2 linked regions of the Variovorax paradoxus genome follow. The main gene of each other region encodes a partner of the protein of the gene in region 2 in a complex. Links are inferred from orthologs where the notes say so. Each region holds a gene or a part of one and is shown on either strand. Other genes may lie near its edges.

Region 1 (16,003 bases), 4.3 Mb from region 2 along the record:
GCAATGGGCGCGGCATTGTTGATGCTCACACGGTGGCGCTGAATTCGCCGCAAGTCCGCCAGGGCAGCCTCCGGTGACAAATCGCTGCCACTCATCTTCAGGCGCTGGCGCATCACGCGGTACAGGATCAGGGCCAGCATGCAAATGCTCGCATGCGCCTTGATGCGCTCGGGCAGGCGGTGGAACACCGGCGCAATCTCGATCTCCGACTTCAGCACCCGAAATCCCCGTTCGATGTCTGCCAGTGCCTTGTAGCGCTGCACCACCTCTTTGGGTGTCAAGTCCGCCACGTTGGTCACCAGCAGCAGCTTGCCATCCATCGCCTGGGCGCGGGCCAGAGCTGCCTGGTCGATGTCATACGTGAACAGATCGGCATGCAAATCGACCTTGATGATGCGCTTGAGGTGCGCCTCGCTCACCTCATGGAAGAAGCGTGCCGTCACACCCGCATCAGACAGCTTTCTACCCCGGTGTGCCTTGCCTGCATCTTGCGAATCGAGCTTGCCCACCAGCTGGTCGGCGCGCTGGCGCAATTGGTCAATGCGCGCCTGACGACTGGCAGTCTGCTCGGCCGCCTGCTGCGGGTTATGGGCCGCCACCAGACGAAGACCCTGCCATTGCGCCTCATCGATAGTCTCTTCTGTCGTTTCTTGCTCTGATGCGCGGGCTCGGGCTCGGGCGTTGATCGGCTCCAGTATGTCTGCGAACTCGCCATAGCGCCGCCCCGGCACTGCCAGGATGAACTCCAGCGCTTGATCGGTTGATCCGCTGGCCCCACCCGACAAGCGCAACTCGGACAAGGCCTCTATGTTGTCCAGCGAAAGCAGCCCACGGTCAGCCACCACCACCAGGCGGCGGATGTGCGGGTAACGCGCCATCACCTTCTTCAAGGTCGGCTCCAACGTCGGTGCCTCGGCTGTGTTGCCCGCAAACACCTCGTGATAGATAGGCATGCCGTCGGCTGTTTGCACCACGCCGAGCATGAATTGGCGCACCACCATGCCTTCCTTGGACATCCCATAGCGGCGCACGTCACCCTCTTGCTGGCTCAGTCCTTGGGCGCGGATGGTGGTCAGGTCGTAGAACACCACCGACAGATCCTCATCAATCAGCGGGCGCAAAAGGCCCGCCACGCATTCATCCACCGCGTCCTGGTGGTCCATGAGCGCATCCATGCTGCGCAGCAGTTGCTGGTGGGTGAGTGCCTCTGCATCGATACCCGGCATGCTGACGGTTTGCAGCCAGCGCAGCACCCGAGCTTGGAGTCGGGGTCGCACAGCCGGTTAAAGACCATCACCCGCAGGGCATGCTCGATGGGGTTGGTAAAGCGTGCGCGGCGAAAGACAGCAGCCAAGCCATCGAAACCCAACTCGTGCCAGAGTTGATCCAGCGCCCAGACATCGCCCAGGGCCAGTGCGGATTCAAAACGCACCTGGGGAACGGATGTCTCACTCAGTGAGCGACCCTTGGCGCGAAGCAGACCGCCCAGCAGTGAGTCGACTTGTCCATCTGTTTCGTCCACCCGCCCGATGGTGGCCAGCGTGCGCTGGCGGGGTTTGCCGTGTTCGTCTCGGAAGGACTCCACCAACTGGGCGTAGGTGTGGCCGCCTGAGCGGGTGAGCTTGATGAACATAGAAGAAGTGTAGCAAAAAAATACGGGCAATTGCCAACACATCAGCAATAAAACATTGCCACTACATAAAAATCAAAACGCCTCAGCTAAGTGCTTGATTCATATGGCACCGGTCCGCGAAAACATCGGAAAACGGCGGTTTGGTGTCGAACTCGGGGGGCCAGATGACATGGCAGGGCGCGCAGCTGCGCATGGACGTGAACGCCGCGCGCACCCAGGTGCGCTACGACCTGACGATGCCCGGCTTCGACCTCAACGACACCCGCACCGGCCTGACCATGAAGATGGGCAAGCTCACGGCCAAGGCCGACATGGACAGCAGCGCCGGCTGGTTCCTGGCCACTGGCAAGACCGAAGGCCGCCTCGACACGCTGGAATTCGCCGCCCCCAAGGGCCTGGGCGCGAGCGCGGGCGACGACGACACGCCGCGCAAGCCGCTGCCGACCGTGCTGCTGCAGGGCATCGACCTGGTGGGCGGTGCCAGCATCAAGGACGGCCTCTACGCGTCCGAAGGCACCCTCAAGGGCGCCGGCAAGATCGGCGCCACCAAGATCGACAAGTTCGAGCTGACCAGCGGCGCCCGCCGCATCCATGCCGCCGGCTACAAGAAGCTGGCCGACGCCTGGATCCAGTCCAGCGCCGCCAACGGCTGCGGCAAGGGCGGCAGCAAGGCCTCCCAGGCCGCCATGAGCGCCCTGGCCGACCAGCTCGCGCCGGACCTCAAGGCCATGGCCAAGTACGGCCCCGAAGCCGGCATCGACAAGATGCTGGTCGAGATCGACGGCAAGCGCGCCGAACTCAGCTACTCGGTCAGCATGGCCGGCGTGACCGACGAAGACCTGCAGTCGCCCGGCACCGCGCTGCTGCTCAAGCGCGGCGTGCTCAAGGCCAATGCACGCCTGCCGATGCAATGGCTCGAGAAACTGGCCGAAACCGGCGCCGAGAGCGGCCAGACGCCCCCGCCCGAAACGGTGGCGCTGCTGGTCACCCAAGGCGAGCAGAGCGGCTTCGTGAAGCGCGACGGCGACGACGTGACCGCTCAGGTCGAGTTCAGCGACGGCAACCTGAAGGTCAACGGCAAGCCGCTGGGCGGGCTGGGCAAGTAGCAGGGTATGTCTCCCTCCCCCGCTGGGGGAGGGCGGGGTGGGGGCACGACGGCCTCCCGAAAAGCATGGCGCCTGTTCGCAGGCCTGCCCCCATCCCGACCTTCCCCCAGCGGGGGAAAGAGCAAGTCAGGGACTCAGACCAGGCACTGCTCCAGGCCCTGCTCCAGAATTTCGCGCGGCAGCTCGATGCCGATGAACACCATGCGGCTCTGGCGCGCTTCGTCCTTGCCCCATTCCGGGCCCAGGTCGCTGCCCATGAGCTGGTGCACGCCCTGGAAGATCACCTTGCGCTCGGTGCCCTTCATGTTCAGCACGCCCTTGTAGCGCAGCATGCGCGGGCCGTAGATGTTGACGATCGCGCCCAGGAAGTCTTCCAGCTTGGCCGGGTCGAAGGCGCGGTCGGCCTTGTAGACGAAGCTCTTGACGTCGTCGTCCGTGTGGTGATGGTGGCCGTGGCCGCCTTCGTGCTTGTGCGAGGGGTGGTCGCAGTGCTCGCCATGCGCGTGGTCATGGTCGTGATGGTCGTGGTCGTCTTCCTTGAGGAAGTCGGGGTCGATGTCCAGCTTGGCGTTCAGGTTGAAGCCGCGCAGGTCGAAGATGTCTTTCAGCGGCACGTCGCCGAAATGCGCCTTCTGCTGCGGCGCGCGCGGGTTCATGTGCTTCAGGCGGTGAATCAGCGCCTCGGTCTCCTCGGCCGACACCAGCTCGCTCTTGCTGATGAAGATCTGGTCGGCAAAGCCCACCTGGCGGCGCGCTTCCTGGCGGTCGTTGAGCTGCTGCGGCGCGTGCTTGGCGTCCACCAGCGTGAGGATCGAGTCGAGCAGGTAGCTCTCTGCGATCTCGTCGTCCATGAAGAAGGTCTGCGCCACCGGGCCCGGGTCGGCAAGACCCGTGGTCTCGATCACCACGCGGTCGAAGTCCAGCAGGCCCTGGCGCTTCTTGGCGGCCAGCAGTTGCAGCGCCTCGCGCAGGTCTTCGCGGATGGTGCAGCAGACGCAGCCGTTGCTCATCTGCACGATCTGCTCCTTCGACTCCGTGACAAGGATGTCGCTGTCGATGTTCTCCTCGCCGAACTCGTTCTCGATGACCGCGATCTTCTGGCCGTGGGCCTCGGTCAGGATGCGCTTGAGCAGCGTGGTTTTGCCCGAGCCGAGAAAGCCGGTGAGGATGGTCGCGGGAATGAGGGCCATGTGGGGAGTGCTCCGGAAGCGGAAAACAGGAAAAAAGGGGCGAAAAAAGACTTGGCCGGCAGTTTAGCCAATGCCACTGAGTTGCGTTGCCGGCAGGGTCAAGCCGGTTTCCGGACCACCACCAGGCCCTTCAGGTACTCCCCTTCCGGGAACTCGATGGTCATCGGGTGGTCGGGCGCCGCGCCCAGCCGCTCGGCGATGTAGCCGTCCACGCCGGCGTCGATCCCGGCCGAGGCCACGATCTTGTGGAACAGGTCGGCGCTGATGCCGCCCGAGCACGAGAAAGTGAGCAGCACCCCGCCCGGCTCCAGCAGCTTGAGCGCGAGGCGGTTGATGTCCTTGTAGGCCCGCGCCGCGCGCTCGGCATGCGCCGCCGTGGGCGCGAACTTGGGCGGATCGAGCACGATGGCGTCGAAGGTGCGCCCCTGGTCGATGAACTCGCGCAGCACCGTGTTCACGTTGGCGTCGAGGAATTCGGCCTCTATGCCCTGCCCCTCGAAGCCGTTCAGCGCCAGGTGGCCGCGCGCGCGCTCCAGCGCCGGCAGCGACGAATCGACCGACACCAGTTGCGCGCCCTGCAGCGCGTTGGCGGCCTTCAGACCCGCGAGCGCCGCGACCGTGAAGCCGCCCGTGTAGCAGAAGCAATTCAGCACGCGCCGGAAGCGCCGGTGCTGCGCCAGCTCGGCAAAGCGCTGGCGGCTGTCGCGTTGGTCGAGGTAGAAGCCGGTCTTGTGACCGGTCGCGATGTCGAGCGACAGCTTCCAGCCGTGCTCGCGAATGACGATTTCGGTCGGCCCGTCGCCACGCAGCCAGCCGGTGACGGGCTTCAGGCCCTCGCGCTCGCGGCCGCTCGCGTCGGAGCGCTCGTAGAGCTTGGCGAGGCCCGTGGCCTTGAGCAGCGCGTCGGCCAGCACGTCTTTCCAGCGCTCGACACCGGCCGAAAGAAACTGCGCCACCAGCGTGTCGCCATAGCGGTCGACGATCAGCCCCGGCAGGCCGTCGGCCTCGCCGTGCACCACTCGCACGCCGTCGCTCTGCAGGTCGAACAGGCCGCGCGCGGCCACCGCGCGGGCGCACACCGATGCGAGGAACGCAGCATCGATGCGCTGCGTTTCGACAAAACTCCAGGCCCGTGCCCGGATCTTCGAGGCCGGGCTGAAGGCGGCCCATGCCAGGAAAGCCCCGTCGTGCGACTCGACGCGCACCGTTTCGCCGGAGTCGGCACCGCCGCGCGCGATGGCGGATTCGAAGACCCAGGGGTGGCGGCGCTGCATCGAGCGCTCTTTGCCGGGTTTGAGGCGAAGGGTTTTCATTGTTGGTTGCTTGCTTTACTTATTTGTCGTTCTCTGGCTTGGCCTTCGCACGCGGATGCGCCGCGTCGTACACCTTGGCCAGGTGCTGGAAATCCAGCCGCGTATAGACCTGCGTGGTCGAGATGCTGGCGTGGCCCAGCAGCTCCTGCACCGCGCGCAGGTCGCTGCTGGACTGCAGCACATGGCTCGCGAAGGAGTGCCGCAGCATGTGCGGATGCACCGGCGCCGCGAGGCCGGCCTTGAGGCTGCGCTCGCGCAGCAGCTTCCACACCGCCTGCGACGACATCCGCACGCCCTTGGCGCTGATGAAGAGCGCGGCCGCCGCCCGCGGGTCGCGCAGGTGCGAGGTGGCCAGCGCGGCGCAGTCGCCGCGCACCGCGAGCCAGTCGCGCACCGCCTCGGACGCCTTGCTGCCCATCGGCACGATGCGGCGCTTGCTGCCCTTGCCGAGCACGTTGGCGTCGCCCGCGTCGAGGTCGACCCAGCCCCGCGCGCTGCTGCTCGCCTGGGCGTCGAGCCCCGTGAGCTCGCTCACGCGCAGGCCGCAGCCGTAGAGCATTTCGACGATGGCGCTGTCGCGCGCCTCGGTCCAGGGGTCGGCCTCGGGGTCGTAGAGCTCGGCCAGGCGCACCGCGTCGTCCACGCCCAGCGCCTTGGGCAAGGGCTTGCCGGCCTTGGGCGCATGCACGTCCTGCACCGGGTTGAAGCCGACCAGCCCTTCATGGCCCAGCCAGCGATAGAAGCTGCGCCAGCACGACAGCACCAGCGCAATGCCGCGCGGCTCGCGCCCGGCGGCGTGCAGCTGCGCCATCCAGCGGCGGATGTGGGCGGTCTGCACATGGTCCAGCGACAGCTTCGCCTCGGCGGCATGGTCGGTCAGCGACTTCAGGTGAAAAGCGTAAAGCTCGACCGTGCGCGCCGCGAGCCGGCGCTCGACGCGCACATGCTCGAGGTATTTTTCGACCCAGCCGGAGGCTGCGGAAACGGCCGGCGTCGCGGGCCCGGAAGGCTCAGAAGAGGAAGCCACGGAAGACATTGTTCACGATGGCCGCCGGCTCGCGCAACGCGCCCTTCGAAAACGGCCCCAGCGCGTTCCAGCAGGAGGTGGGCGCCGCCGCGTACTGCACGTCGAAGCGGCGGTCGAAGCCGCTCATCTTCACCAGGCGCTCGATGCGCCACATGTGGAACGGCTCCGACACGATGACCACGCTGCGCACGCCGGCCGCTTCCAGCAGCGGGCGCGACAGCGAAAGATTCAGCCGGGTGGAAGTGGAAGCCTGCTCCAGCAGCATCGGCCCGGCGTAGCCATCGGCCTGGGCGCGCTCGCGCATCGCGATGGCTTCGGTGCGGCCGTCTTCGGAATCCACGCCGCCCGAGAAGGCGAGCTGCTTCACGAGGCCGGTTTTGGCCATTGCCACCGCCGTGTCGACCCGCCCCGACAGGCAGGGGTGCGGCTTGCCGTCCAGATAGGCGCGGCTGCCGAGCACCAGGGCGGCATCGGCCGCATGCTGCGGCGGGTTCGCCAGCAACGCTTCGGCATGCCGCCAGATGAATGCGCCGATGGCCGCGTAGGCCAGCACACCGGCCAGCAGCCCACCGAACAGCAGGACCTGCCAGGGCCGCCGCAGCCAGCGCGGGCGGCTCAAGGACGCAGCCGCGACAGCCCGCCCGACGCCAGCTCGGCGATGCGCTCGAGGAAGTCGGTGCCCATCTCGGCGTTGAAGCGCTGCGCGTCGGGCGACGCCAGCACCAGCATGCCGAAGGCCGGCGACTCGGCGTCGGGGCGCAGCGGAATCAGCGCGATCGACATGGCCGACTGCGGCTCCGGCAGCCAGCTCGCCGCCTCGAAGCCCGAGTTCAGGCCGCAGTACGGCGAGGTCAGCGAGGTGGCCAGCGCCTTCACGTCGTCGCTCACCCACTGGGCATAGGCCTCGTTGAGGTATTCGCTGCTGCAGTCCCACACCTTGATGGCCGTCTGCGGCACCAGGAACAGCGACTGCAGGTCGACCGCGATGCGGTACGGCAGGCTGCGCGGGTCGCGCGTGGTCAAAAGGCCGCTGGTCCAGCGCTGCAGGCGGTCTGCGATGACGACGTTCTCGGTGCCGTGGCGCACCATGTCCATCAGGCGATGCTCCAGCGCCTTGATTTTTTCGCGCAGCATCTCGGCCTGGCGCTCCTGCAGGCTCACGGCGCGGCTGCCGTGCGGGCTGGTGAGCTGCACCTGCGCCAGCAGCTGGGCATGGCGCTCGAAGAAGTCGGGCGTGTTCGCCAGGTAGTTGGCGATGTCGTCTTCGGTGATCGGGTTCATGGCGTTGTTGGCGTCGTTGTTGTTCGTGAAAGCGGTCATGGCAGATCCACCGTGTCGGGTACTTCGATGTCGCCCTCGAACACCGTGGTGGCCGGCCCGGTCATCAGCACCGGCTGGCCCTCGCCCTGCCATTCGATCGTGAGGACGCCGCCGTGCGTCTGCACGTCGACCCGGCGCTCCAGCAGCCCCAGGCGAATGCCCGCCACCACCGCCGCGCAGGCGCCGGTGCCGCAGGCCAGCGTTTCGCCGGCGCCGCGCTCGAACACGCGCAGCTTGATGTGCGTGCGGTCGACAACCTGCATGAAGCCCGCGTTCACCCGCTGCGGAAAACGCGGGTGGTGCTCGATCTGCGGGCCCTGCTCGGCCACGGGGGCGGTATCGACGTTGTCGACCACCTGCACCGCGTGCGGGTTGCCCATCGACAGCACCGCTACCGAAACGATAGCGCTGCCGGCGCGCGTGCCGAGCGCGAGGTGCCATTTCTGCCACGCCCCCTCGGGCTGCGGATCGAGCCCGGCGGTGTCGAAGGGCACGCGCTCGGTCTCGAAGACCGGGGCGCCCATGTCGACGGTCACGCGGCCGTCGGCGCCCATGCGCGGCGCGATCACGCCGGCCAGCGTCTGCACGCGCACTTCGGTCTTGTCGGTCAGCTTGTGTTCGCTGACAAAGCGCATGAAGCAGCGCGCGCCGTTGCCGCACTGCTCCACTTCGCCGCCGTCGGCGTTGTGGATCACGTATTGGAAATCGACCCCCTCGGCCGGCGAAGGCCGCACGGTGAGGATCTGGTCGGCGCCGACGCCGAAATGGCGGTCGGCCAGAAAGCGGTATTGCGCGGCGCTGAGGCCCAGCGTGCCGCGCGTTTCGTCCAGCACGACGAAATCGTTGCCGGCTCCCTGCATCTTGGTAAAGCGGATTCGCATTGCAGGATTATCGCCACCGGCACCGCCCCTGACGACCGCGGGCCCATCCGCCGGTCGCCAGGGGCGATGTGCCGGCAGCCTCAGAGGCCCAGCAGCGCGCGGCCTTCGTCGGCCAGCAGGTCGTGCGTCTCGGGGTGCGCGCGCATGTAGGCGGCGAACACGGGGCACTGGGGAACGACGCGCAGGCCCCGCTCGCGCGCCGAGGCCAGGCCCGCGAGCACGAGTTGCCTGGCGACGCCCTGCCCTTGCAGCGCCTCGGGCACCAGGGTGTGGACGAAAGTGATGACATCGCCCGCCAGGGTGTAGATCGCGACCGCGCGTTCGCCTTGCGATGCGAACTCGAAACGGTGCTTCGACGGATTGTCCTGGACGCCGGAGGAAGGAAGCGTGGTCATGAAGATTGGAGCGATCAGGCCTGGATGAACGCCAGCAGGTCGGCATTGACCTGATCGGCGTGGGTGTTGCAGGTGGCGTGCGGCGCACCGGCATAGACCTTGAGCTGGCTGCCCTTGATCATTTCTGCCGCGAGCTTGCCGGTGGCCTCGAAGGGCACGACCTGGTCGTCGTCGCCGTGGATCACGAGCGTGGGCACGTCGATCTTCGCCATGTCGGGGCGGAAGTCGGTTTCCGAGAACGCGGTCACGCAGTCGATGGTGGCCTTGATCGAGGCCTGCAGCGCAATCTGCAGCGTCTGCTTGAAGACGCCCTGCGACACCTTGGCACCGGGGCGGTTGGTGCCGTAGAAGACCGTGCTGAAGTCGTCGAGAAACTGCGGACGATCGGCCGCCAGCCCGGCGCGGATGCCTGCGAACAGCGAGGCGTCGGGGCCCACGGGGTGGTCGGCCGTCTTCATGAACAGCGGCGTCACGGCGCTGATGAGCGCCAGCCTGGCCACGCGCGCACTGCCCTTGCGCGCGATGTAGCGCGTCACGTCGCCGCCGCCCATCGAGAAGCCCGCAAGGATCACGTCCTTGAGGTCGAGCTTCTCGATCAGCTCGGAAATGTCGTCGGCGAAGGTGTCGTAGTCGTAGCCTGTCCACGGCTGGCTCGAACGGCCGAAGCCGCGGCGGTCGAATGCGATGGTGCGGTAGCCGCGCTCGGCGAAGAACAGCATCTGGGCGTCCCACATGTCGGCGCTGAGCGGCCAACCGTGGCTGAAGAGAATGGGCTGACCCGAGCCCCAGTCCTTGTAATAGAGCTCGGTGCCGTCGCGCAGTGTGAGTGTGGTCATGGTTTTTCCAGTGGAGTGAATGAACGAAGGAAGGAACGAAGGGAAATCAGATCGCAAGAAAGTGATGCACCTCGGGCTTGCCCGGCCCGATGTGAAAGCGCAGCGCTTCGCCCTGCAGGTCGGCGTCGGCCTGCGACACCCGGTGGTGCTGGCGCAGATGCTCCGCCCACGATTCGACGAGGAACCACTCGATCACCCGCTCCCCGTCGACCGTGTGCTCGTGCAGGCCCCAAGCGTAGGCGCCGTCGCGGCGGCGTTCAAGAGACAGGCGCTTCATCGCCTGCAGGAAGGCCGGGCGGTCGTCCTTGCGGATGCGGTACTCGATCTGGATCATCACCGGCCCGCGGTCGTGCGCCACCGGTTCGGCGAGCAGCGGCTCGGGCCAGTGGTTCGATGCCTGCAGGTCGGCCTCGCCGGCCGGCAGCCGCACCCGGTGAAACACCAGCCCGACCACAACAAGCCCCACGGCTCCCGCCACCAGCGTGGCCGGCACGCCGATCTGCTGCGCCACCAGGCCCCAGCCCAGGCTGCCGGCCGCCATCGCGCCGTTGAACACCGTGAGGTACACCGCCAGCCCGCGTCCGCGCACCCAGTTCGGCAGGATCGACTGGGCTACGCCGTTGAGCGTGGTCAGCGCAATGATCCAGCCCAGGCCCAGCACCAACAGCAGCAGCACCGCCAGCCACTTCGGCGGCGCGAAGACCAGGCTGCCCATGACGGCGGCCGTGAGCAACGCGGCCAGCAGCAGCATGCCGTCGGCGTCGAGCCGGGCGCGCAGGCGCGGCATCACCAGCGCGCCGCCGATGGCGCCCGCACCCACCGCGCCGAGCAGCACGCCGTAGAAGCCCGCGCTGCCGCCCAGCATCTGGCGCGCCACCAGCGGCAGCAGCGCCCACACCGAACTGGCGAACAGGAAGAACACCGCCGCGCGCAGCAGCACCACATGCAGCTCCTTGCTGGCACGCGTGTAGCGCAGGCCGGCGCGGAAGGCACCGAGGAAGTTTTCCGACAGCCCGCTGTCCGCCGGCGCCGGGCGCTTCCACCACAGCAGCGCCGCGATCACGAACACATAGCTCAGCACGTCGACGCCGTAGGTGGCCGCCGCGCCGAAGCTCGCAAGGATCAGCCCGCCCGCCGCCGGCCCGATGGAACGCGCAATGTTGATGCCCAGCGAGTTCAGCGCCACCGCGCCCTTCAGGTCGGCACGCGGCACCAGCTCCGGCACGATGGACTGCCAGGTCGGCCCCATCAGCGCCGCGCCGATGCCGCCCACGAAAGTCAGCGCGATCAGGTATTCGACCGTGAGCGCACCGGTGTGCGAGAGCACCAGCAGCGTGCCGCTCACCGCCGCCAGCACCAGTTGCACGAAGATGAGGAAGCGCCGCCGGTCGAGGATGTCCGACAGCACGCCCGCCGGAATGGCGAGCAGGAACACCGGCAGCGTGGCCGCCGTCTGGATCAGCGCCACCGCCGTCGGGCTGGCCGACAGGTCGGTCACCAGCCAGGAGCTGGCCACGTCGCGCATGAAGCTGCCGACATTGCCCAGCACGGTGGCGGCCCAGAGCACCGCGAACACCGGCTGGCGCAGCGGCGCGAAGGCACCGCGCGTGGATTGTTCAGACATGGGCGCGCTCCTTCAGGTCATGCCAGGCGACCAGCAGGAAACCGCCGACCAGCCCCAGGTGCTCGAAGAAGGAGTTGGCCGCCATGAAGCGCTCCTGCCCGACGGGCATCTGCCAGAAGCGCAGCGCCACGAAGGTCGCCATCAGCGTGAAGCCGGCGAGCGCCAGCGCGCCGAGCCAGCGCAGCCGGCCCGTGAGGATCAGCGCCGAGGCGCCCAGCTCCAGCACGATGACCGCCACGGCCAGCGGGCCGGCCGGCGACATGCCGAAGTGGTTCATCTCGGCCAGGGCCGCGTCGAAGTCCATCGCCTTGTTCAGGCCGCCCTGCAGGTAGGCCGCGCACAGCAGCAGCAAGGCGATCCAGCGCAGTGCGGGTGTGGTTGTCCAGCGCATCGTCATCCTCACACCGCCCAGCAGGCGCAGCCGAGGGCGCCCCAGAAGCTCTTCAGGTCGCCAACGGGCAGCTTGCTGCTCCAGGCCGTGGCGTGGCTGTGACCGTGCACGTTGCAGTTGTTGGCGCAGCCGCAGGACGCAGCAGCGTTGCGCATCACCTTCTGCAGCGGCGCGCCTTCCTTCTTGTCGGCCCAGCCGGCATAGCCGCCGAAGGTGCGCGCGGGCGACCAGTCGGGCATGGCAGGAGGCACCGAGCCCTCGTCGTGCGAGGCGAAGGCGCCGGCGCCGTAGACCACCTTGCCGCCCACCATCGTGAGCAGCGCCGTGGTGTCGGCAATGTCCGATTCGGGGCAGGCGAAGAAGTCGCGGTCGGGCACCACGAGGTCGGCGAGCTGGCCGGCCTGGATGCGGCCCTTCTTGCCCTCCTCGTTCGAGAACCAGGTGACGTTCTCGGTCCACATGCGCAGCGCCTGTTCGCGGTCGAGCAGGTTGCGCTGCGGCGTGATCTGCAGGCCGCCCACCGTCTTGCCCGTGACCAGCCACGACAGCGACACCCATGGGTTGTACGAGGCCACCCGCGTCGCGTCGGTGCCGGCCGAGACCTTCAGGCCGTGCTCCAGCATGCGCTTGACCGGCGGCGTGGCCTCGGCCGCGGCGGCGCCGTAGCGCTCCACGAAGTATTCGCCCTGGTAGGCCATGCGGTGCTGCACGGCCACGCCGCCGCCCAGCGCGGCGATGCGGTCCATCGACTTCTCGGTAATGGTCTCGGCATGGTCGAAGAACCAGTTCAGGCCGGCCAGCGGCGTATCTTTGTTGACCTTCTCGAACACGTCGAGCGAACGGCTGATGGTCTCGTCGTAGGTGGCATGCATGCGCCAGGGCCAGCGGTTCTGCGCCAGGATGCGCACCACGCCCTCCAGGTCGCCTTCCATCTCGGGCGCCATCTCGGGGCGCGGCTGGCGGAAGTCCTCGAAGTCGGCGGCGGAAAACACCAGCATCTCGCCGGCGCCGTTGTGGCGGAAGTAGTCGTCGCCCTGCTTGTACTTGGAGTTGGCGGTCCAGTTGAGGAAGTCTTCCTTTTCCTGCTTGGGCTTCTGCGTGAACAGGTTGTAGGCCAGGCGGATGGTGAGCTGGCCGTCGTCGGCGAGCTTCTGGATCACTTCGTAGTCGTCGGGGTAGTTCTGGTTGCCGCCGCCCGCGTCGATGGCGCCGGTCACGCCCAGGCGGTTGAGCTCGCGCATGAAGTGGCGCGTGGAATTGAGCTGGTAGTCGAAGGGCAGCTTCGGGCCCTTGGCCAGCGTGGCGTAGAGGATGGCTGCGTTGGGCTTGGCCAGCAGCAGGCCCGTGGGGTTGCCGGCGCTGTCGCGCACGATCTCGCCGCCGGGAGGCGCGGGCGTGTCCTTGGTGTAGCCCACGGCGCGCAGCGCGGCGCCGTTGAGCAGCGCGCGGTCGTACAGGTGCAGGATGAACACCGGCGTGTCGGGCGCCACCGCGTTCAGTTCCTCGATGGTCGGCAGGCGCTTTTCCGCGAACTGGTGCTCGGTGAAGCCGCCCACCACGCGCACCCACTGCGGCGCGGGAGTGATGGCCACCTGCCGCTTGAGCATGCCCATGGCGTCGGCCAGGCTGCGCACGCCGTCCCAGCGCAGCTCCAGGTTGAAGTTGAGCCCGCCGCGGATGATGTGCAGGTGGTTGTCGATCAGCCCCGGCAGCACGCGCTTGCCCTGCAGGTCGATCACGCGGGTGGCGCCGCCGGCCAGCGGCAGCACGTCTTCGGCGCGGCCCACGCGGGTGAAGCGGCCGTCCTTGATGGCCACGGCGTCGGCCACCGGGTTGGCGCGGTCCAGCGTGGTGAAGCGACCGTTGTGCAGGATCAGGTCTGGGGTTGCGGTGTTGGTGGTCATGGTGTCGGAGAAAGAGGCGACCGCGAGGCCGGGGGCTGCGAGGGTGGCGCCGAGCGCTCCGAGGAGGCGCCGGCGGCTGGAGTCTGCGGACGGGTTCATGCGTCGCGCCTGCCGGAAGACGGGGCTTCGGCGGTGTTCGCCGGCGTGGGCTGCGCGCACTTCGGCAGCTCGCCGAACACATGCGGCTTCACCTGGTGGTGCAGCCACGAGGTGGCCACCGCGTCGGGCTTGATCACGCTCTTGATGAGCGGCGGGATCTGCTCGCCGAGCAGGATCCCCAGAAGCCCCACCAGGGCGATGACCGGCGGCGCCGGCGAGCGCACCTGGAAGAGTGCGTAGATCACGCCGACCAGGAGGCCGAGCGCGAGCGACAGGACATAGGGCTTCATCTGGTTCACCCCGGCTTTCAGCCTTCGTGCGCGCCGAACATGGTCTTGGCGTAGGTCACGCCCAGGCCGTAGGCGCCGCCCACCTTCTTCGCGATGCCGGTGGTCAGCTCGTAGGTTTCGCCGCGGGCCCAGTCGCGCTGCAGCTCGAGCAGGTATTGCAGCGAGGTCATCGGCTGCGCGCCGGCCTGCACCATGCGCTCCATCGCGCGGTTGTGCGCCTCGGCCGAGACGTCACCGCAGGCGTCGGCGATCACGTACACCTCGAAGCCCTGGTCCAGGGCCGACAGCGCCGGGCCGACGATGCACACGCTGGTCCACAAGCCAGCCAGCACGATGCGCGGCTTGCCGATCTGGTTCACGCGATCGATCACGGCGGCGTCTTCCCAGGTGTTCATCGAGGTGCGATCGAGCATTTTCTGGCCCGGAAAGGCGTCGGTGATCTCGCTGAACATCGGGCCCGAGAAGCTTTTTTCAGCCACCGTCGTGAGGATGGTCGACACGCCGAAACCGGCCGCCGCCTGCGCCACCAGCGCGGCGTTGTTGCGCAGGTTCACGGCGTCGATGGAGTGCGTGGCAAAGGCCATCTGCGACTGGAAGTCGATCATCACCAGCGTGTGGTCGGTGGGCGTGAGCAGCTTGGCGCCGGCGGTGGGGGTGGCTTTGATGGACATGAGAAAAGCTCCTGGGGTTGAGTTGACGTTCGATTGAATTCACAATTGCGTTCGGAGGGAATCTCCTTGGCACGGACTGAATCATCGGGTTCTCTCCCACCGTCATCGACGAAACTTTTCACCCTCAATCATCGAATTTTTCGATCATTCATTTTTCGACAAGGACCGACGCGTGCTCAAACTCAGCCTGGAAGCCATCGAGGTCGTCGACGCCATCGCGCGCCACGGCTCCTTCGCCGCCGCCGCCACGCGCCTGAACAAGGTGCCCTCCACCATCTCGTATGCCGTGGGCAAGCTCGAGGAACAGCTCGGCATGCTGCTGTTCGAGCGCAACGGGCCGCGCGTCACGCTCACGCCCGCCGGGGAAGAAATGCTCAAGGAAGGCCGCTGGCTGCTCGGCGCCGCGAGCGACCTCGAATCGCGCATGCGGCAGATCGCCACCGGATATGAATCGGAACTGCGCCTGGTGCACGACTCGCTCATTCCCACGCAGGCGCTCATCGACGACATCCGCGCCTTCGAAGACCTGCGCTGCGGCACACGGCTGCGCATCGGCTGCGAGGCGCTCACCGGCAGCTGGGAGGCGCTGCGCGAAGGGCGTGCCGACATCGTCATCGCCGCCGGCGACGGCCCGGCCGGCGGCGGTTACCAAGCCGTGACCGTGGGCAGCCTCGACTTCGCGTTCTGCGTGGCGCCCTCGCACCCGCTCACGCGGCTGGGCCGGCCGCTGCAGCGCGGCGACTTGCTGGAATGCAACGCCATCGTGGTGGGCGACAGCGCGCGCACGCTGTCGGAGCGCACCGTCGGCCTGCTGGCCGGCCAGCCGCGCATCACCGTGCCGTCGATGCCCGCGAAGATCGCCTGCCAGGTGGCGGGCCTGGGCCACGGCTTCCTGCCGCGCGCCTGCATCCTGGGCGAGCTGAAGCGCGGCACGCTGGTCGAGCTGCCCACCGAGGAACCGCGCCCGCCCGAGGCCTTCTGGCTCGCCTGGAAAACCGGCGCGCAGGGGCAGGCGCTGCGCTGGTGGCGCGAGCGCATGAACCGCACGCTGGTGCCGGCGCTGCTGCCGCGCTCGGCCGGCTGACAGCGAGCAGGAGCGTCAGCCCTGGGCCGCTACAGCACCTTGACCGCGCGGCCGATGAACTGGATCGGCCCGGTCGGCCGGTCGATGGGCGAGCCGTTCTCGGGCTCCAGCGTGAGCTCGAACAGCTGGTTCGGCTCCAGCGGCGGCAGCTTGTCGATGGGAATGCGCAGCGTCTGGCCCTGCTTGACCAGCCCCAGCGACACCGGGCCGCGCCACTGATCGGCCTTGGTCCAGAACTG
Region 2 (4,019 bases):
CGACCCGCGCAAAGATCTGGAAGCGAAGTTCGTGCACGAGGCCGCGGCGGGCGATCCGGCCCTCGAGGCCATGGCCGGCGGCGCGGGGTCGAGCATCGGCAAGGGCGGCATGATCACCAAGATCCTTGCGGCCAAGCGTGCCGCGGGTTCAGGCGCTTCCACCGTCATTGCCTGGGGGCGAGAAGCCGATGCGCTGCTGCGCCTGGCGAAGGGCGAATCCATCGGGACGCTGCTGGTGGCGCAGACCGCCAAACACCAGGCCCGCAAGCGCTGGATGGCTGACCACCTGCAGCTGCGCGGCGCTGTCGTCGTCGACGCCGGCGCGGCGGCCAAGGTGAGGGCCGAGGGCAAGAGCCTGCTGCCGATCGGCATGACGGCCGTATCGGGCGAGTTCTCGCGAGGCGACGTGATCGCAGTGCGCGATGCCGAGGGCGTCGAACTGGCCCGGGGCCTGGCCAACTATTCGAGCGTGGAGGCGCGCTTGCTCTGCCGCAAGCCCTCGTCCGAATTCGAGCGCCTGCTGGGCTACGTGGCGGAACCTGAAATGGTCCACCGCGACAACATGGTGCTGATGCCCAGCTGAGGCAGAAAACTGAAACGGGGCCCAGGGCCCCGTTTGTTTTTGCTTATTGCACTTCCCGGACCGGATTCCGGATGTTCTGGACCATTTCCCCGACCGATGCGCGCGGCGCATTACCCCGGCACAGCGCCTGGCCGGCCAGTGCCTTGGTGTAGCTGGAGTTCAGGTCGTAGAACCGCTTCCATTCGGGCTTTTCGTTCTCGTGCCAGCGGCCTTCGTTGTAGCGGGCGTAGCTTTTCATCTCCGAGGTCGAGCAGCGCACGCCTTCGTAGAAGGCGTTGACGGCGCCGCCGGAACGGTTGTGCGCCACCACCACGTAGCGCACGATGCCGTCGCCGGTGATGGCGATCGTGTTCGGGTCGATGCCGAACTGCAGGCTCATGTACGGCGGCATCGAGATTTGCAGCAAGCGGCTTTCGCTGAACGCCGGGGGCGGCGGAACGGCGGTTTCGGCCCACTCCCTGTCTGTCTCGGAGCGCTTGGGCGGCGGCGGCATGCCGGCCTGGGCCCAGTCGGCGTTGTCGGTATCGTGGTTGCCCGAGGCGCATCCGGCAAGGATGCCGAAGCAGGCGAGCAGGAGCGCGCGTTCAGCGTTGCGTCGGAAGGAAGGGCGCGTTGTGGTTGGCAGAAGGTTCATCGCTCACTGAAGGAATGTCTGGATGCGGATCGAAGCTGCCGCCCGGCGGCAGGTCCAGTCCGGGCGGCGCGCCGGCGTCCAGCGAATGGCGCTCGAATTCTCGGGCGCGCACGTTGCTGCGCAGGAAGCGGTTGCGGAAATCCTGCCGTGGCAGGTAGCGAGCAAGCTCGGTGAGCGCCATCTCGTAGACGCCGCGCTTGAACTCGACGACGACGTCGAGCGGCACCCAGTAGTCATGCCAGCGCCAGGCGTCGAATTCGGGATGGTCGGTTGCACGCAGGTTGAGATCCCAATCGTGGCCGACGAGTTGCAGCAAATACCAGATTTGTTTCTGGCCCTTGTAGTGGCCCCGTGCGTCACGGCGGATGAACCGATCCGGCACCTCGTAGCGCAACCAGTCGCGGGTACGGGCCACGATGCGCACATGCTCCGGATGGAGCCCCACTTCCTCATGCAGTTCCCGGAACATGGCTTGCTCGGGACTTTCGCCGCGGTCTATGCCGCCTTGCGGAAACTGCCAGGAATGCGTGCGTATGCGCTTGCCCCAGAAAACCTGGTTTCTCTGGTTGAGCAGGATGATGCCGACGTTGGGCCTGAAGCCGTCCCGGTCGAGCATAATCAAACCCCAATTTTTGAACTGAGTCGATTATGCATGCCGGGTTGCCCTCGGCAAGCTGCGATGCAGGCTCTCAGGGTCTCTCCGGGGGAGCAGTTCCCCACTTCCATTCCCGTTTCCATCACCGCGATCCCGATGAAAGCTTCCCGATTTTTTGTCTCCACCCTCAAGGAAGCGCCCGCTGACGCAGAGGTCGCGAGCCACCGGCTCATGATGCGCGCCGGCATGATCAAGAAGCTCGGCACGGGCATCTACACCTACATGCCCATGGGGCTGCGCGTGATCCGCAAGGTCGAGGCCATCGTGCGCGAGGAAATGAACCGCGCCGGCGCCGTCGAGATGACGATGCCCGTGGTGCAGCCGGCCGAGTTCTGGCAGGAGACCGGCCGCTTTGAGAAGATGGGCCCCGAGCTGCTGCGCATCAAGGACCGCCATGACCGCGACTTCGTGATCCAGCCGACCAGCGAAGAAGTGGTGACTGACATCGCGCGCCAGGAAATCCGCAGCTACAAGCAGCTGCCGAAGAATTTCTATCAGATCCAGACCAAGTTCCGTGACGAGCGCCGTCCGCGCTTCGGCCTGATGCGCGGGCGCGAATTCATCATGAAGGACGCCTACAGCTTCGACCGCGACCTCGACGCGGCCAAGGCCAGCTACCAGATCATGGCGCAGGCCTACCGCAACATCTTCGACCGCTTCGGTCTGCGCTACCGCGCCGTGGCGGCCGACAGCGGCGCCATCGGCGGCGACCTGAGCGAAGAATTCCAGGTGATCGCCGCCACCGGCGAAGACGCCATCGTCTACTGCCCCGACAGCGACTACGCCGCCAACATGGAAAAGGCCGAGGCGCTCGCGCCGGCCGGCCCGCGTCCCGCCGCCGCCAAGGCGCTCGAGAAGACGCCGACCCCCGGCAAGAGCACCTGCGCCGACGTGGCCGAGCTGCTCGGCGTGCCGCTTTCCACCACCATCAAGTCGCTGGTGCTGGCCACCGACATCCTCGACGCGGCCGGCAATCCCAAGGGCTCGCAGGTCTGGCTGCTGCTGCTGCGCGGCGACCACGACATGAACGAGATCAAGGTCAGCAAGCTGCCCGGCCTGGACCAGGGCTTCCGCTTTGCGACCCTCGCTGAAATCGACGAGCACTTCGGCTGCAAGCCCGGCTACCTGGGCCCGCTGAATCTCAAGAAGCCCGTCAAGCTGGTGGCCGACCGCGAGGCCGCCGTGCTGGCCGACTGGATCACCGGTGCGAACGAGGTCGACTTCCACATGACCGGCGTCAACTGGGGCCGCGACCTGCCCGAGCCCGACCTGGTGGCCGACATCCGCAACGTGGTCGCCGGCGACGCCTCGCCCGACGGCAAGGGCGTGCTGGCCATCGAGCGCGGCATCGAAGTGGGCCACGTGTTCGTGCTCGGCACCAAGTACAGCAAGGACATGAACGCCACCTACCTCGACGAAGGCGGCAAGCCGCAATTCCTCGAGATGGGCTGCTACGGCATCGGCATCACGCGCCTGCCCGCCGCCGCCATCGAACAGAACCACGACGAGCGCGGCATCATCTGGCCCGACGCGCTGGCGCCGTTCACCGTGGTGGTCTGCCCGATCGGCATGGACCGCAGCCCCGAGGTCAAGGTCGCGGCCGAAGCGCTCTATGAAGAGCTGCTCGCCAAGGGCGTCGACGTGCTGCTCGACGACCGCGGCGAGCGCCCCGGCGCGATGTTCGCCGACTGGGAACTCATCGGCGTGCCGCACCGCGTGGTCATCTCCGACCGCGGCCTGAAGGAAGGTCAGCTCGAATACCAGGGCCGGCGCGACACCGCGGCCACCAAGGTGCCCGCCGCCGGCATCGCCGAATTCATCACCGGCAAGCTCGCGAAATGAGCCTGGAGGGCGGTCTCTCGCGACGCCATTGCCTGGGCGGCGCCATGACGGCGAGCGCCCTCACGATGTTGTCGCTGCCCCGGACCGCCCAGGCCGGCGCGCAGATCGAGGAGCCGCTGATCGACTCGGTGCGCACAGCGCTGAGTTCGGCCATCCACAACAAGGCGCCGCCGGTGCCCGAGTTCCCGAACACCGAGGCCCGGCTGGTCTACCTGCGCTGGCTCGGCGAAATGAGCGAACGGCTCAAGAAGAAGATTCCCGACTGGCCGTCGCGCAAGGAATTCCTGCAGACCGCCTGGTATGAA

What was found.
Region 1: the proteins of L3V85_RS27240 (region 2) and dapF are in contact, whole or in part, in a solved structure (PDB 5YGU), measured with the Escherichia coli proteins. The link is inferred for Variovorax paradoxus from one-to-one orthologs.

Annotation. Positions count from the first base shown.
Region 1 is NZ_CP091716.1:1,510,211-1,526,213, reverse strand. The notes cover bases 6,529-9,415. They hold dapF (diaminopimelate epimerase), read right to left. Parts: upstream 8,471-9,415; coding sequence 7,586-8,470; downstream 6,529-7,585. Other genes in these bases: L3V85_RS07185 (alpha/beta fold hydrolase), read right to left, coding at 8,880-9,415; L3V85_RS07190 (GNAT family N-acetyltransferase), read right to left, coding at 8,551-8,865; L3V85_RS07200 (DUF484 family protein), read right to left, coding at 6,885-7,589; L3V85_RS07205 (YdcF family protein), read right to left, coding at 6,529-6,888. Outside these bases: L3V85_RS07225 (DUF945 family protein), read left to right, coding at 1,777-2,739; L3V85_RS07220 (CobW family GTP-binding protein), read right to left, coding at 2,874-3,929; L3V85_RS07215 (class I SAM-dependent rRNA methyltransferase), read right to left, coding at 4,028-5,242; L3V85_RS07210 (tyrosine recombinase XerC), read right to left, coding at 5,262-6,278; more of L3V85_RS07205, read right to left, coding at 6,253-6,528; more of L3V85_RS07185, read right to left, coding at 9,416-9,701; L3V85_RS07180 (MFS transporter), read right to left, coding at 9,748-11,325; L3V85_RS07175 (DoxX family protein), read right to left, coding at 11,318-11,716; L3V85_RS07170 (amidohydrolase), read right to left, coding at 11,725-13,620; L3V85_RS07165 (DUF1427 family protein), read right to left, coding at 13,716-14,009; L3V85_RS07160 (hydrolase), read right to left, coding at 14,027-14,680; L3V85_RS07155 (LysR family transcriptional regulator), read left to right, coding at 14,853-15,764; L3V85_RS07150 (anti-sigma factor), read right to left, coding at 15,794-16,003. UniProt on the Escherichia coli protein: Involved in the succinylase branch of the L-lysine biosynthesis and in the biosynthesis of the pentapeptide incorporated in the peptidoglycan moiety. Catalyzes the stereoinversion of LL-2,6-diaminopimelate (L,L-DAP) to meso-diaminopimelate (meso-DAP).
Region 2 is NZ_CP091716.1:5,855,609-5,859,627, reverse strand. The notes cover bases 1-2,728. They hold L3V85_RS27240 (RNA pyrophosphohydrolase), read right to left. Parts: upstream 1,834-2,728; coding sequence 1,168-1,833; downstream 1-1,167. Other genes in these bases: L3V85_RS27235 (proline--tRNA ligase), read left to right, coding at 1,969-2,728; L3V85_RS27245 (CNP1-like family protein), read right to left, coding at 627-1,217; proB (glutamate 5-kinase), read left to right, coding at 1-583. Outside these bases: more of L3V85_RS27235, read left to right, coding at 2,729-3,714; L3V85_RS27230 (lytic transglycosylase domain-containing protein), read left to right, coding at 3,711-4,019. UniProt on the Escherichia coli protein: Master regulator of 5'-end-dependent mRNA decay.